Regions from separate parts of the Comamonas sp. E6 genome, predicted to be linked through region 1. Evidence: predicted binding sites of a transcription regulator. Region 1 holds the regulator's gene; the other holds the start of a gene.
The links. The regulator sigma-54, encoded in region 1, starts transcription at its own class of promoters, with help from an activator protein. The targets are predictions, from matches to a motif close to TGGCANGNAANCTGCTTT.

Region 1 (7,431 bases):
GGCCAGAAAGCCCTCGACGCCGGCGGCGCAGGGCAGAAACAAATGCAGTTGGTTCATAGAAATCAGTGCGCGCCAGCAACGGCGCAGGCGCCGGACGCTCACGGGAGCCTGTTGTGCGCTTTACAGGGCATAAGCATACGCGCTAGGCCTTTTCCGGTGCCCGCGCACGACAAGCGTTGCTCTACAGATGCTCGCAGGGCCCGAGGCATGATGCCAGGCCAAGGAGCAATGACGACATGGAAGAAATCAGCTGGAACGACTTTATGAAGGTGGAGCTGCGCGTGGGCCGCGTGCTGCAGGCCGAGGTATTTGCCGAGGCCCGCAAGCCCGCCTACAAGCTGCTGGTGGACCTGGGTCCCGAGCTGGGCCAGCGCAAGTCCAGCGCGCAGATCACCGAGCATTACCAACCCGAGGAGCTGATAGGACGGCTGGTGGTGGCCGTGATCAACTTTCCCAAGAAGCAGATTGGGCCCTTGATGAGCGAATGTCTTGTGACCGGTTTTCACGATGCCACGGGAGCCGTGGCCCTGTGCGTGCCCGACAAGGAGGTGCCGCTGGGCACGCGCCTGCTGTAATCGGCGTGTTCAGAGGCAAAATGGCCGCCAGCCATTCTCCCGCCTACGGATACTGCTATGAATATCAGCTTCAACCCGCTGGTGCGCGTGCGCACCGTCACCGCCTTTGTCAACCTGAGCGCCGATGAGGCACAGTGGCAGGCCGACCTGACCCAGGCCAAGCAGCAATGCGATGCCGTGGCCGATGCCATTGAGGCCCGGGGCTATCAGGTGCAGTCCATCCGCATCGTGAGCAACCCGTTTGGCGAATATCTGGATGTCTCCAGCGCAGACAGCGCCCAAGCCGGCCTGCAGCGCATTGCCGAAACGCTCAAGGCCATCAACACCGGCAAACGCCGCATCCGCTTTGCCGTGGGCGAGGCGCGCAATGCGCAGGAAGTGGCCCTGCTGCCGCAGCTGATTGCCGCCTATGGCGACCTGTGCAACGCCTGCGTAAACATCGATCTGGATGAACATGGCTTTCTGCAGACCGGTTTGCTGGCCCATAGCGTGCAGGCAATTCAGCAGATCGCGCGCAGCACGCCACGCGGCGAAGGCAACTTCAACTTCACGGTCAACTTCAACTGCGCGCCCGGCATTCCCTATTTCCCGGCCAGCTACCACCGCGGCCAGCACCACGGCGCCCTGGTGCTGGGCCTGGAAACGCCAGACCTCATGGTGGCTGAACTGCAGGAGCTGCAGCAGCAGCGCCTGCAGCTCGATCACGCGGCGTGGTTCAGGCTCGCATTCGAGCGCCTGAGCCAGACTCTGAACGAGCATGCCACTGCCATCCAGCGCTGTGCCGACGGCGTGAAACTGGCCGAGAGCTGGCATATCGCGGGCATGGACACCTCGGCCGCGCCGTCCAAGTCCTGCGCCTCCATGGTCGATGTCTACCAACTGCTGGGCGTGCCCTGTTTCGGCGCCAGCGGCACGGTGGAAGCCTCGGCCCTGCTGACCCGCGTCTTCAAATCAGTCAACGGCGTGACGCAGATCGGCTTCAGCGGCCTGATGCTGGCCGTGACCGAGGACCAAGGCCTGGCCCAGGCCAGTCTGAATGACGAATTCGATATCCGCGCCCTGCTGACCTACAGCAGCGTCTGCGGCATCGGCCTCGATACCGTGCCTGTGCCGGGCGATAGCAGCGCCGAGCAGATCGCCGCCGTCATGCGCGATACGGGCACCATGGCTTTTCGCCTCAACAAGCCGCTGACGGTGCGGCTATTCCCCGTGCCGGGCCTCAAAGCGGGCGACACAACGGTGTTCGAGAGCGCGGATCTGTGCAACTGCGCCGTGCTGGCTCTGCCTTGAGTATCTGATCCTGACCGGCTGCCGCGCCTGGCCGTCAAGCGCCGGCAGCTATTGCTTTTGATATTCCCCTACCCCGGTTCTGTTTGACCTGCCCCCATGGTGGCCGCCGGGGTGCCCCCGGTAAAATTGGCCCTTATGGCAAAAATAATCGTTCTGGCACTGGTGCTGCTTTTCTTTGGCTGCGGGCTGTACATGCATCTGCGCGGCAAGGTGCGCCACAAGGTGGTCAAGCAATTGTTTGACCACTCCACGTTCACAGCGCCGTTCAACGTCTTCATGCTGATGTTCAGCAAGGTGCCGCGCACGCCCTATCTGCCCACCAGCACCTTCCCCGAGCTGGCGCCGCTGCAGGCCAACTGGCGTGAAATCCGCGAGGAAGCCGTCAATCTGCAAAAGAACATGCAGATCAAGGCCGCCGCCAATAACGATGACGCAGGCTTCAACTCCTTCTTCAAGACCGGCTGGAAGCGCTTCTATCTCAAGTGGTACGGCGATGCCCACCCTTCGGCCATGGAGCTGTGCCCCAAGACCACGGCCCTGGTGAAATCGATTCCCAGCGTCAAGGCCGCCATGTTTGCCGAGCTGCCGCCCGGCGCCAAGCTCAATCTGCACCGCGACCCCTATGCAGGCTCGCTGCGCTATCACCTGGCCGTGCTGGCCCCCAACGACGACCGCTGCATGATCGAGGTCGACGGCCAGCCCTATAGCTGGCGTGAAGGTGAAGGCGTGATCTTCGACGAGACCTTTATGCACTGGGCCGAGAACCGCAGCGAAGGCAACCGCATCGTGCTGTTCTGCGATGTGGAGCGCCCCATGACCAATGGCTTTGCCCAGTGGCTCAATCACTGGCTGGGCAAGAACGTGGTGGCCGCCGCCAGCTCGCCCAACAACGAGGGCGATCCGCGCGGCATGATCAGCAAGCTGTTCAAGATCTCGTTCTATGCGGGCAAGTACCGCCGCGCCTTCCGCGACTGGAATCCGACCTTCTACAAGATCCTCAAGTTCGGCCTGATGATTGGCGTGCTGGTCTGGTTTATCTGGTGGTTGGTTTCTTGATAACCCCCTGAGGCGCTACGCGCCTTCCCCTGGCCGGGCGCCCCCAAGGGGGACGGCAGCATCGCCGCAAGGGCAGCTCTTGCTCGCTGCCCCTTGCTTGAGGAATGCCTTATCAAGGCTCCCGCCCTAAAGACAGAGCAAGAAAGCCGCTGTGCGATGCATCAGCGGCTTTCTTGTTTCTGCGGTGCCCTACAGCGCCTTGCGCAGCGTGGTCGTCGGTATCTTGAGCTGCTCGCGGTATTTGGCGACGGTGCGGCGCGCGCACTCGATGCCCTGCTCTTTGAGCATATCGGCCAGCTTGGCGTCCGACAGCGGCTTCTTGGCATCTTCGGCATCGACAAACTGCTTGATCAGCGCACGCACGGCCGTGCTGGAGGCGCTGCCGCCGGTTTCCGTGCCCAGGCCCGAACCGAAGAAGTACTTGAGCTCGAAGGTGCCCTGGGGCGTGGCCATGTACTTGGCGGTGGTCACACGGCTGATGGTGGACTCGTGCAGGCCCAGCGTGTCGGCGATATCGCGCAGCACCAGCGGTCGCATGGCCAGCTCGCCATGCACAAAGAAGTTCTTCTGCCGCTCCACGATGGCTTCGGAGACCCGCAAGATGGTGTCGAAGCGCTGCTGGATGTTCTTGATGAACCAGCGCGCCTCCTGCAGTTGCTGCTGCAGCGCCGCATGGCCGTCGCTGTTCTTGTGGCGGCGCAGTACGCTGGCATAGATGTCATGCACGCGCAGACGCGGCATGACCTCGGGGTTGAGCTGCACGGAGAAGTCCACCCGGCCCGAGCCGGCCCGCACCGGGCGCACGATGACATCGGGCACCACGATATGGCGTTCCACGTCGACAAAGCGGCGCCCCGGACGCGGCTCCAGTCTGGCGATCAGGGCCATGGCCTCGCGCAGTTGCTCCTCGCGCGCACCGCACAGACTGGTGAGCTTGCGCAGATCGCGCCGCGCCAGCAGGTCCATGGGCTGAGCGCAGATGGCCTGCGCCAGCAGCAGCCGGTTCATATGCGCCTCGGTCGTGCCCTCATCCTCGGCGGTGCGGATCAGGTCGCGCAGCTGCAGCTGCAGGCACTCGGCCAGATCACGCGCTCCCACGCCCACGGGCTCCAGGCTTTGCAGCAGCTTCAGCGCAATGACAAAGTGCTGCTCCAGCTCCTCGCGCTCTTCCAGGTCGTCGCCGGCCAGGCTTTGCGCCAGCTCCTGCAGGGAATCCTCGAGATAGCCGTCGTCGCTGAGCGACTCGATGAGAAAGCGCAGCGCCGCCATGTCCGCCGCGCCCAGATGCAGGCTCAGCGCCTGACGATGGAGAAAGTCGGTCAGGCTCTGGTGCTCGCGCGCCAGATCGATGGCATCGGTTTCGTCATCGCCATCGCGGTTGCGCGTGGAGCTGCTGGCCGAGGGCGTATCCCACTCGCTACTGGATTCGCCACCCCATTCCCCGTCCTGACCGTCCAGGCCCTCGGCCTCCCAGTTCAGCGTTTCAGGGGTTTCGGGGTTTGATGTCTCCGCTACCGTTTCAGTAGCTTGTTGCGCTTGCGATGCATCTCTTTCAGCATGAATACTATCTGAAGTACTGTATTCACCGGCGCTATTAGCTACATCTACAGGAGCATCTCCCGCAGTTTCGGCCTCATCGCCCGCACGTTCCAGAAAAGGGTTGTCGACCAGCATCTGCTCGACTTCCTGCGCCAGCTCCAGGGTGGAAAGCTGCAGCAGCTGAATGGATTGCTGCAGCTGCGGCGTAAGCGATAAATGCTGCGAAACGCGTAGCGAGAGACCTGGCTTCATCGAGGCGCGGCCCCCAGACAATCATTGCAAACGCGCGCAGTGCTACGGGTTTGCCGCCGGGCCACCTCAAGGCAAACCCCGGCGCAGCCGGTCAGGGCCCCTTCTGGGGGCAGCGACCGCACAAAGTGAGGGAGCGTGGCGGTCATCACATCCTGAAATGTTCGCCCAGATAGACGCGGCGCACATCGGCGTTCTCCACGATCTCCTCGGGCGTGCCTTCGGCCAGCACATGACCGTCGCTGATGATGAAGGCGTGGTCGCAGATGCCCAGCGTCTCGCGCACATTATGGTCGGTGATCAGCACGCCGATGCCGCGCTCCTTGAGGAAGCCGATGATGCGCTGGATCTCGATCACCGCGATCGGGTCGATGCCGGCAAAAGGCTCGTCAAGCAAAATAAAGCGCGGTTGCGTGGCCAGGGCGCGGGCAATTTCCACGCGACGGCGCTCACCGCCTGACAGCGCCAGCGCCGGCGACTGGCGCAGATGCTCGACGCGCAGCTCCTGCAGCAGGCCCGTGAGGCGCTTTTCGATCTCGTCGCGCGTCAGCGCCTTGCCCTGCTCGTCCTTTTGCAGCTCCAGCACGGCGCGCACATTGTCTTCCACGCTGAGCTTGCGAAAGATGGAGGCTTCCTGGGGCAGATAGGACAGGCCCAGGCGCGAACGCTGGTGAATCGGCATGCCGCCCACCGGCTGGCCGTCGATGAAGATCTCGCCGCCGTCGCTGCGCACCAGGCCCACGATCATGTAGAACGATGTGGTCTTGCCCGCTCCATTAGGGCCGAGCAGACCGACGACCTCGCCTTTTTGCACGGACAGGGACACATCCTTGACCACCTTGCGGCTGCCGTAGGACTTGGCCAGATGTTTGGCCTCCAGGCGGCTGTCGGACTCGCCGCTGCGGCTGCTGGAGAAAGTCGGCTCGCTCATTTCTTCTCGTCGGCTTTCTCGCCGCCCAGCGTCATGCTCTGGCGCAGCTGCGTGGCAGGTGTTGCAGGCTTGGGCTGTGCCCCCGGCGTGCCGTCCTTGGGCGCCATGATGGCGCGCACACGGCCGCCCTGTCCCACGGAGGAGCTAGGCAGGCCGCCGCTGGTCTTCTGGCCATCGACGGTATAGACGTCGGTGATGTTGTTGTAGACGATGATGGAGCCCGTGACCTGATCGCTGAGCTGACCGCCACGGTAGCGGCGCATCTCGCCACGACGGATGAACTTGACGATATCGGCCTTGCCGTCGTACTCGATGACTTCGCCTTCGCCCTCGATGAACTCCTCGGGCTGACCGGCCACGGTATCGCGCTTCTGGCGGAAGAACGCTCGCTTGCCGGCCTCGGCCTTGATCACACCGTACTGATAGCCCTCGGCGTCCTGCCGCACATCGAGCTGAGCACCGCGCAGCACGATGGAGCCCTTGGTCATCACCACATTGCCAGTAAAGACACTGGTCTGCTGCAGCTCGTCATGACGCAACGCATCCGCCTCGATATTCATGGGCTTGGCGCTGTCGGCTTTTTCGGCATGGACAATGCCGGTCGCTGCTGCCAGGGCGCAGGCCAGCGCAAGAGGTAGGAGTGTTTTTTTCATGGAAGGCACGTTGGAGGGTAGGGACAGTTCATTGCTGAACCATCCCCCCCTAAGAACCGGACTTGCGACTTTCACCGCATCCGGCTCAAGCACAACAAGTTCAATCTTCAATACTCTCCATTCTAGGATGGATTGTTTTTTCCTGATTGAACGCTAAGCCCTTGAGAGGCCGGTTTCGCTACCTGTAAACCCAGTGCATGCAACCGCCTGTGACAGACGGGGTGCAGTAGCACCCGATTGGAGAGTTTGTCTGATCCACCCGCCACCTTGTAAACAATGTGGTGGTCGTGCCAGCGTTCCCCTTCTTCCAACGGTTCCGCACATAGTGCGCAACGTCCGTTCTGTGAGATGTAGAGCATCGACGTTTCGTACTGGTACGACATATTTTTCAACATGCGCTTCGTCCTCAAGTCTTCGCCATAAACCTCATCAGCCGGGTCAAAGGGGTTGTAACTCCCTCTGATCTTTTCGTGCCTCACGATCTTTGTATCAGCAAGCTTCAACAATTTGGTCGTGAGTGAGCCGTCTGCCGTTTTCACGGTTGCTGCGAACTCATCCCTGTCCTTGATGCGCCGCCAGTAACGGCTTTTGCACCAGAGGAGGGACTTATTCGGATGTCGTCTTCTCGTCCAGCGCACTAGGCGCCAGTAGATCAGGCTGTCCATCCGACTGAAGGTTTCCTTCGCCACCACCGGTTGGTGGTACTGCGCCCATCCCCGAAGGATTGGGTTCAGTTTGGCTATGAGATCCTCCTGCTTCATGGATACGTGTGACTTCACGATTTCACTGACCTTGCGATAGAGCGCTTGCGCGTTCTTCTTGCTTGGTTTGTTGAGAAACTTCCCTTTGTATTTGCGAAAGTTCCACCCCAGGAAATCGAAACCGGTGTCTATGTGTGTGACCTTCGTCTTTTCCAGTGATAGGCGCAGACCCCGTTGTGCGAGGAATGCTTCTATCCAAGGCCTAACCTCTGTCCCGAGCAGCTCTTGAGAGCTACCCGTGATCACAAAGTCGTCGGCGTACCGGATCACGTTGACTTTCAGTTTCGCGGCCTTTTTCACGCCAAACCGCCCCCGAAGGTATGCGATCAAGCCCGATTCCAGCCCGTTCAGACACATGTTCGCCAATGTTGGCGAGA
Region 2 (7,431 bases), 140 kb from region 1:
CACTACCGCGGCTACTTTCCCGATACCGGCAAGGAGTTCGACAGCTCCTATGCACGCAAGCAGCCCATCGAGTTCCCGCTCACTGGCGTGATTCCCTGCTGGACCGAGGGCGTGCAGAAGATGAAAGTGGGCGGCAAGGCCAAGCTGACATGCCCTCCCGGCATAGCCTATGGCAGCCGTGGTGCAGGCCGTGCCGTTCCCCCCAATGCCACGCTGAACTTCGATGTGGAGCTGCTGGGCATCCAGGGCCGCTGATCAAGGCCTGTCGATCTCAAGCCGCTTGGCCAGGCGCTGCAGATTGGCTCGATCGAGCTGCAGCTCGCGCGCTGCGGCGGCCCAGCTGCCCCGGTGACGGGCCAGGCTGGAGCTGACCAGCTGGCGTTCATAGGCGCTGACGGCGGCGCGCAGACCGGCCTCGGGCGCAGCCGCCGGTGTGGCCGGGTCCATTGGGGCTGTAGCCTGTGCGGCGGCAGGCGCCTCGGCCCGCTCCCAGAGATCGGCAAGTCCCAGGGTCACGATGCGCAGCCTGGTTCCCGCGCGGCTGGCGCTGCCGTCATTGCGGCTCAGGGCCCTGAGCACGGCGCGGCTGATGCAGTGCTCGAGCTCGCGCACATTGCCGGGCCAGCTGCGATTGAGCAAGGCCGCCTGTGCGGCCGCATCCAGGCGCAGGCCGCCCAGCCTGAGCCTGGAGCGGTTCTCCTCGAGGAAATAGCCCGCCAACTGCAGCACGTCGCTGTCGCGCTCTCGCAGCGGCGGCACGGCGAGCGGATAGACATTGAGGCGGTGATAGAAGTCCGCGCGCATGCGCCCGGCGTGGACTTCCGCAGCCAGGTCACGGTTGGTGGCGGCGATCACGCGCACATCCACATGGTGCTCCCGGTCCGAGCCCAGGCGCTGCAGCTGGCCGCTTTGCAGCACGCGCAGCAGCTTGGCCTGCACGGGCAGCGACAGTTCGCCGACCTCGTCCAGGAACAGCGTGCCCTGATGTGCCTGTTCGAACTTGCCACTGCGCTCGCTCAGTGCTCCCGTGAAGGCCCCGCGCACATGGCCGAACAGCTCGCTCTCGACCAGGTTGTCGGGCAGGGCCGCGCAGTTGATGCTGATCATGGGCTTGTCGGCACGGCCCGACTGCGCATGCACGGCCTGGGCCACCAGCTCCTTGCCGGTGCCGGTTTCGCCGGTGACGAGCACGCAAAGATCGCTGGCTGCGACCAGGGCAATGTCTTTCTGCAGCTGGCGCATGACGGGGCTTGCGCCCTGCAGTCCGCGCTCCTGCGGCGCGGCGGGACTGGCCGAGCCGGTGGCGCCGCGCGCGAGCTGGGACAGCAGGTGCACGCGCTCGGCCGTGGCCACGGTGGCTGCGGCCAGATTGCTGAAGGCCTGCAGCATGGCCAGCGCCGCGGGGTCGGCGAACCGGCCCGGCTCCAGTGCGTCCAGCGTCAGCAGACCCCAGGGCAGGCCGCCCAGCTGCAGCACGCAGCCCATGCAGTCATGCACATGCAGCTCGCTGATGGCCTGGCCTTTGTGCGCCACCAGCCCGTCATAGGGATCGGGCAGGGGACTGTCGGGTTCAAAGCGCATGGCCTGGCCGGCCGCCAGCAACTGGGCAAAGCGCGGATGCTCGCCCAGGCGAAAGCGCCGGCCCAGCGTGTCCGGCATCAGGCCGTCGATTGCCATGGGGCGCAGCCATTCGCCTTCGAGCTTCAGCAGGGCTACGGCATCGGCGGGCAACAGGTTGCGCAGTGCGGCCAGCAGACGGCGCAGACGTTCGCGCTCGGACAGGTCCTGGGCCAGATCGGCGATCAGCGGGCTGACGGCGTTAAGAATGTGAGATGTTGTCATAACGACATCGGATGGTGTCAATGAGACAGCAATTGATGGATGTCATATTGACGCATGTTTTTGCAAGCCATTGTTCTGCAATGGTCTTGTTGCTGGCACGCCGTTTGCATTTATCTGCTCAAGCCTTGCAGCTGGCAAGGCAGCAACCAGGAGATTTGCATGCTTACCGAACGTCAACGCGAGATCGTCAAGGCCACCGTACCGCTGCTGGAAACCGGCGGCGAGGCCCTGATCACGCATTTCTACCAGACCATGCTGGGTGAGTATCCCGAGGTGCGCCCGCTGTTCAACCAGGCGCACCAGCAAAGCGGTGCTCAGCCGCGAGCATTGGCACATAGCGTGCTGATGTATGCCAAGAACATCGACCGACTGGAAAACCTGGGCAATCTGCCTGCGCAAATCATCAACAAGCATGTGGCGCTGCAGGTACAGGCCGAGCATTACCCCATCGTCGGTGCCTGCCTGCTGCGCGCCATTCGCGAGGTGCTGGGGGCAGAGATCGCCACGGATGAGGTGATCGCCGCCTGGGCCGCCGCCTATCAGCAGCTGGCCGATATCCTGATCGGTGCGGAGCGCGCGGTGTACGAGCAGACTGCGGCAGCCGAAGGCGGCTGGCGTGGTGCGCGTGCCTTCAAGCTGGTGCGCAAAGAGGCCGAAAGCGCCGAGATCACGTCCTTCTATCTGGAACCCGTGGACGGCGGCGCGGTGATTGCCCATCAGCCAGGCCAGTACATCGGCCTGCGCGTGGTAGTCGACGGCCTGGAGCAGCGCCGCAACTACTCGCTGTCGGCGCCTGCCAACGGCAAGAGCTATCGCATCAGCGTCAAGCGCGAGGCCGGCGGCAAGGTCTCCAACCATTTGCACGACCAGCTGCACGTGGGCGATACGCTGGAGCTGTTCCCGCCTGCCGGCCATTTCACCTTGCAGGCCAATGCCAAGCCCCTGGTGCTGATCAGCGGCGGTGTGGGCATCACGCCCACGCTGCCCATGCTGCAGGCCGCGCTGCCCACGGGGCGCGAGATCACCTTCATCCACTGCGCGCGTGATCGCGGCGTGCATGCCTTCCGCGAGAAGATCGATGCGCTGGCTAACAGCCACGAGCAGCTCACACGCCGCTATTGCTACGACCAGGCGGACGCGGGCGACGAGGTCGATGCCCAGGGCCTGCTGAGCACCGACCGACTGGCCCAGTGGCTGCCTGAGTCACGCGATGCCGATGTCTACTTCCTGGGCCCGCGCGGCTTCATGCGCAGCGTCAAGCAGTCGCTGCGCGAGCTGGGCGTGCCCGAGGCCCAGGTGCACTATGAGTTCTTCGGTCCTGCGGAAGCGCTGGCTTGAGCGAGCTGAATGCTATTGAATAAATAGCTTTATGCGCTTGGTGTGAAAGGGGTAGAGGCTGAAAAGGCTTGAACTCAAGTCTTCAGTCTCTTCCATGCACTATGGTGTGAATGATTTCCCTGCCATCCAGGATGCGGCTGACACCATTGAACCAGCGGCAGTCGGCGTGGATGTTGGCGTAGTGATCCATCCAATCCAGCGTGATGGGTGAAATGCAGACCAGACGCTGGCTCTGCAGACCAGCATCAAACACTTGTGCGCGGAACTGGCTCAGGTTGGCGGGGCAATCCATCTCTTGAGCAAAGCACTGCCATGCAGCATGCAAAGCCGTGGCGTCTGCTGTGCGCAATCGTGTTTCAGACTCGGAGGCTTCCGCGGGACTGGTTTGCCAGTCGCTGATTTGCCCCTGCTGCAAGGTGGCCTTGACGCAGTGCCCTGCATCGCCGAAGACCAGCGCTTGAGCATCGCTCAGGCTGTGTACATAGAGTCTGTTGGACTCTGGCACTTCTGCGGCAAAGCGTTGCAGCAGCGGTATGTCCATCCCTAAAACGAAGCTGCTGCAAAGCGCGGGCTGTACAGCGATGGCTTCGGGTCGCAGCACCTGCTGCACCCAGGTTTGCCAAGGCAGCGGAAGCCCGGGCATCAACCATCCCAGCTCGCCCTCCGTGATTCTGTGTCGCAGCCCGGCCTCTTGCCTTTGTCCATCGGCGATCTGGCTGCGAGAGTATGGCCGCACGGCATTCAGCTCACGCTTGAGCTGGCGCTTGTTCAGGCGTTGTGCGGCCACGGGGACTGGGTTTAGCGGTAATACGCCTCGACCGTACCCTTGATCTTGATCAACAGGGGCTTGCCCTTGCGGTCCAGGGTCTTGCCGGCGGGCACCTTGACCCAGCCCTCGCTCACGCAGTATTCCTCGACGTCAAAGCGGTCCTTGCCGTTGAAGCGGATGCCGATGTCGTGCTCGAACACGGCGGCCACATGGTGAGGGCTGCGAGGGTCGATGGACAGGTGATCGGGCAGTTCGGGGCGTTGTATGTCGGTCATATCGTGCGGATCCAAAAACGCCTATTGTCCTCTGCTTTGCTGGCTAGTCAGGTGAGCTCATGCCATGAGTCCCTGCTTTTCTTCCTTCGTGAAAACAAGCTGTTGGACTACTTTTGGCAATTCCTGGGGTTATTGACTGCCGCAAATGTTACCTGTGCGTGCGCCAGATGGCTGGTTCGGTTTTACATGTCTGCATGCAGTTTCCGCAGAGTCGCTGCTCATGTGTGTCGATGGTGACTTTTTGTGTCGGTTTGCGTTGTCACCCCGAGAGGCCCAAGGGAAGTTCGGGTTGATGAAAACCCGAATTGATAAGGCAGGAACAGCGTGAATGTCCAACTCTGTATGTGGATGTAGCGTAACGGCTGTACAGCCTGTTTGTTTGCCAAAGGCAACTTGGTTTTCAAAGTTTAAAAGCTATGAAAACGGTAGTCGAAGCTTCACTTCCAAACCGAAAAATGAGCTCTCCGAAACAGCGCCCCGAGCTTGTGCAGCCCGGCGCGCGCAACAAAGGAGAGTCTGATGGATACAGCCATCCGCACCAAGGCAGGCTTGGTTTTTCTGGGACCACTCACCACAGCCGTCCCTGAGTCAGAGCGATCTGTCTCCTATCAGGATCTGGATGCGCTGATGCACTCCGGTGTACAGCCGCAGGGCATTTATCTGCGTGCCGTGCCGCACCAGGTCTGGCGCAAATGGCTCAATCGCACCCGCCAGAGCGACTGGTGGAGCCTGCCGGTCTTTGCGGAACCGGCGCTGCGCGACGCGCAGCCGTACGTGGATGCGCTGTGCAGCGTGGAGCGGGCACACGAAATCACCGAGGGCATGGCCTTGCGCCGCCAGATGCTGCCCGATCCTGGCGATGTGCTGGGGCTGGAGGAGCGTCTGCTGTACTTCCTCTACGAACGCGGGCCGCAGACGGGCTTTCGGCCGCTGCTCGACCGCGACAGCGACCAGCTCTACCGCTATCCGGTCGCGGAGCAACTGGCCTGCGCACAGGAGAGCGTGTCCCAGGCGCTGGAGGAGCTGCGCCGCCGCGGGCTGCTGCGCTCCGAGGGGCTGGTGGACCGCACCCGGCTGTGCTCGGGTTGCGGCTCCGCGCACATCCATTTCGTGGACGTATGTCCGCATTGCCAGAGCCTGGACATCCGACGCGAGTCAATGCTGCACTGCTTTGCCTGCGGCCATGTCGGCGCCGAATCGCAGTTCGTTGAAGGCGGTGCGCTGGACTGCCCCAAATGCCATGTGCATTTGCGTCACATCGGCGTGGACTACGACAAGCCGCTGGCCCAGTACCACTGCCGCAGCTGCCAGCGCTCATCGGTCGATTCCATGGTCCAGGCGCGCTGCCTGGACTGTGCGCGCACGAGCACGCCCGACGAGCTGGAGGTGCGTGAAGTCGCCACGCTGATGCTGAGCGCCAGTGGGCGTCAGGCTGTGCGCAATGGCGGAGTGGGCGAGGCCTACCCGCCGCTGAAGGCGCGCAACTATGTGGACCCGCAGGGGTTCAAGCGCATGTTGGGCTGGGCCAGCGACATCCAGGCGCGAAACCCGCAGTTCAGCTTCCACCTGATGCGCATGGAGCTCGAGCACAAGGGGCTACCGGCGCAGCAACTCAGCCCCTGGCAGATCACCGAGCTGCTGGACGAACTCGCCGTGCGCCTGAACGCCCAGCTGCGCGAGTCCGACCTGATTACCCGCGTGGATGAGCACAGCCTGTGGGTGATCCTGCCATACACGATGCCGCAGGGCCTGCAAAGCCGCATCGAGAAAACCATGGAAAAGCTGGCCGAGGAAGAGGGTGAAGCCAAGCGCCTGGCCCTGTCGGTGCACCTGCGTAGCATGGAAGTCAAGGCCATGAACGACGGCAGCGAAGCACCGTCCGCGAGCAATCTGATGCGGAAGATGCAGGCCGACACGCTGCAAGAGGCCTGACCATGTGGCAGCAGTTTGTGGAATCTTTCTTGCTGCTGGCGCACAGCTTCAGCACGCGGGGCGCATGGGATCAGGCATTCAACCTGTTCCCGTTCATCGTCCTGCTGGAGCTGCCGTTCTATGTGCTGGTCGTCGGCGGGATGCTGCGCTACGGGTTGCGCCATTGGCGTGTTCCGGTCCGGCGCCTGCAATACCCGTCCGTGTCCTGCCTGATCACCTGTTATTCCGAAGGCGATGATGTGCGCAAGACCATCAGCTCCTTGGTGAATCAGCGCTATGCGGGGCGCATCCAGATCATTCCGATCATCGACGGAGCTATCAAGAACAGCGACACGCTGCATGCGGCACTGTCCGAGGCCAAACGCTGGGAAGGTACCGAGGGGCGGCGCGAAGTCACCGTGCTGCCCAAGTGGCAGCGCGGCGGCCGGGTGTCTTCGCTGAATGCGGGGCTGACGCTGGCCACGGGCGACGTGGTGATGGCACTGGACGGCGATACCTCGTTCGACAACGACATGGTGGAGAACGCCACACGCCACTTCGACGATCCACTGGTGGCGGGGGTTGCGGGCAATCTGCGTGTGCGCAACCAGGGCAGAAACCTGGTGACCAAGATGCAGGGGCTGGAATACATGCTCTCCATCAGCGGTGGCAAAACGGGCCTGTCCGAGTTCAACATCGTCAACAACATCTCGGGTGCCTTTGGAGTGTTCCGGACTTCGCTGGTCCGGCACCTTGGCGGTTGGGACGCGGGGACGGCGGAGGACCTGGACATGACGCTGCGCATCAAGCAGTACTTCGGCCGCTACAGCGGCATGCGCATCAAGTTCGAGCCGCATGCCATGGGGCATACCGACGCACCGGAATCCTGGCGCGTGTTCTTCAAGCAGCGCTTGCGCTGGGACGGGGACATGTACTACCTGTTCGTGCGCAAGTACCGTTTCAACCTGCGGCCTTCGTTGCTGGGGTGGCCGAACTTCCTTTTCACCCTTATCAACGGCCTGCTCATGCAGCTGGTGCTGCCCTATCTGATCGTGGGATCGCTGGCAATGCTGCTGTTCATCCAGCCGCTGGGCATCGTGCTGGGCACGCTGGCTTTCGTCTACCTGGGCTATCTGCTGTTGCTATTGGCCTACTACCTGGTCTATCTGGCCACGGTGTCGGAGCGCATCCGGTTGGACCTGTCCTATCTGCCGTACCTGCCGCTGTTTCCTCTCTTTGCCTTCGTGACCCGGGTGCACAGCGGCTACGCCATCCTGGTGGAAGCGCTGACCCATT

Region 2: a site for sigma-54 is predicted at 1,936-1,953, ahead of hmpA (NO-inducible flavohemoprotein). Genes of this name have one in related genera too.

The regions. Positions count from the first base shown of each region.
Region 1 is NZ_BBXH01000012.1:175,176-182,606, forward strand. Features, by position in the region: gene CSE6_RS11860 (class I SAM-dependent RNA methyltransferase) at 1-57, opposite strand, end outside; gene CSE6_RS11865 (tRNA-binding protein) at 237-575, shown strand; gene CSE6_RS11870 (DUF711 family protein) at 633-1,865, shown strand; gene CSE6_RS11875 (aspartyl/asparaginyl beta-hydroxylase domain-containing protein) at 2,001-2,921, shown strand; gene CSE6_RS11880 (RNA polymerase factor sigma-54) at 3,111-4,712, opposite strand; gene lptB (LPS export ABC transporter ATP-binding protein) at 4,858-5,640, opposite strand; gene lptA (lipopolysaccharide transport periplasmic protein LptA) at 5,637-6,293, opposite strand; gene ltrA (group II intron reverse transcriptase/maturase) at 6,416-7,431, opposite strand, start outside.
Region 2 is NZ_BBXH01000012.1:33,647-41,077, reverse strand. Features, by position in the region: gene CSE6_RS11185 (FKBP-type peptidyl-prolyl cis-trans isomerase) at 1-255, shown strand, start outside; gene norR (nitric oxide reductase transcriptional regulator NorR) at 256-1,842, opposite strand; gene hmpA (NO-inducible flavohemoprotein) at 2,002-3,180, shown strand; gene CSE6_RS11170 (hypothetical protein) at 3,263-3,967, opposite strand; gene CSE6_RS11165 (DUF3297 family protein) at 3,979-4,224, opposite strand; gene CSE6_RS11160 (hypothetical protein) at 4,744-6,156, shown strand; gene CSE6_RS11155 (glycosyltransferase family 2 protein) at 6,159-7,431, shown strand, end outside.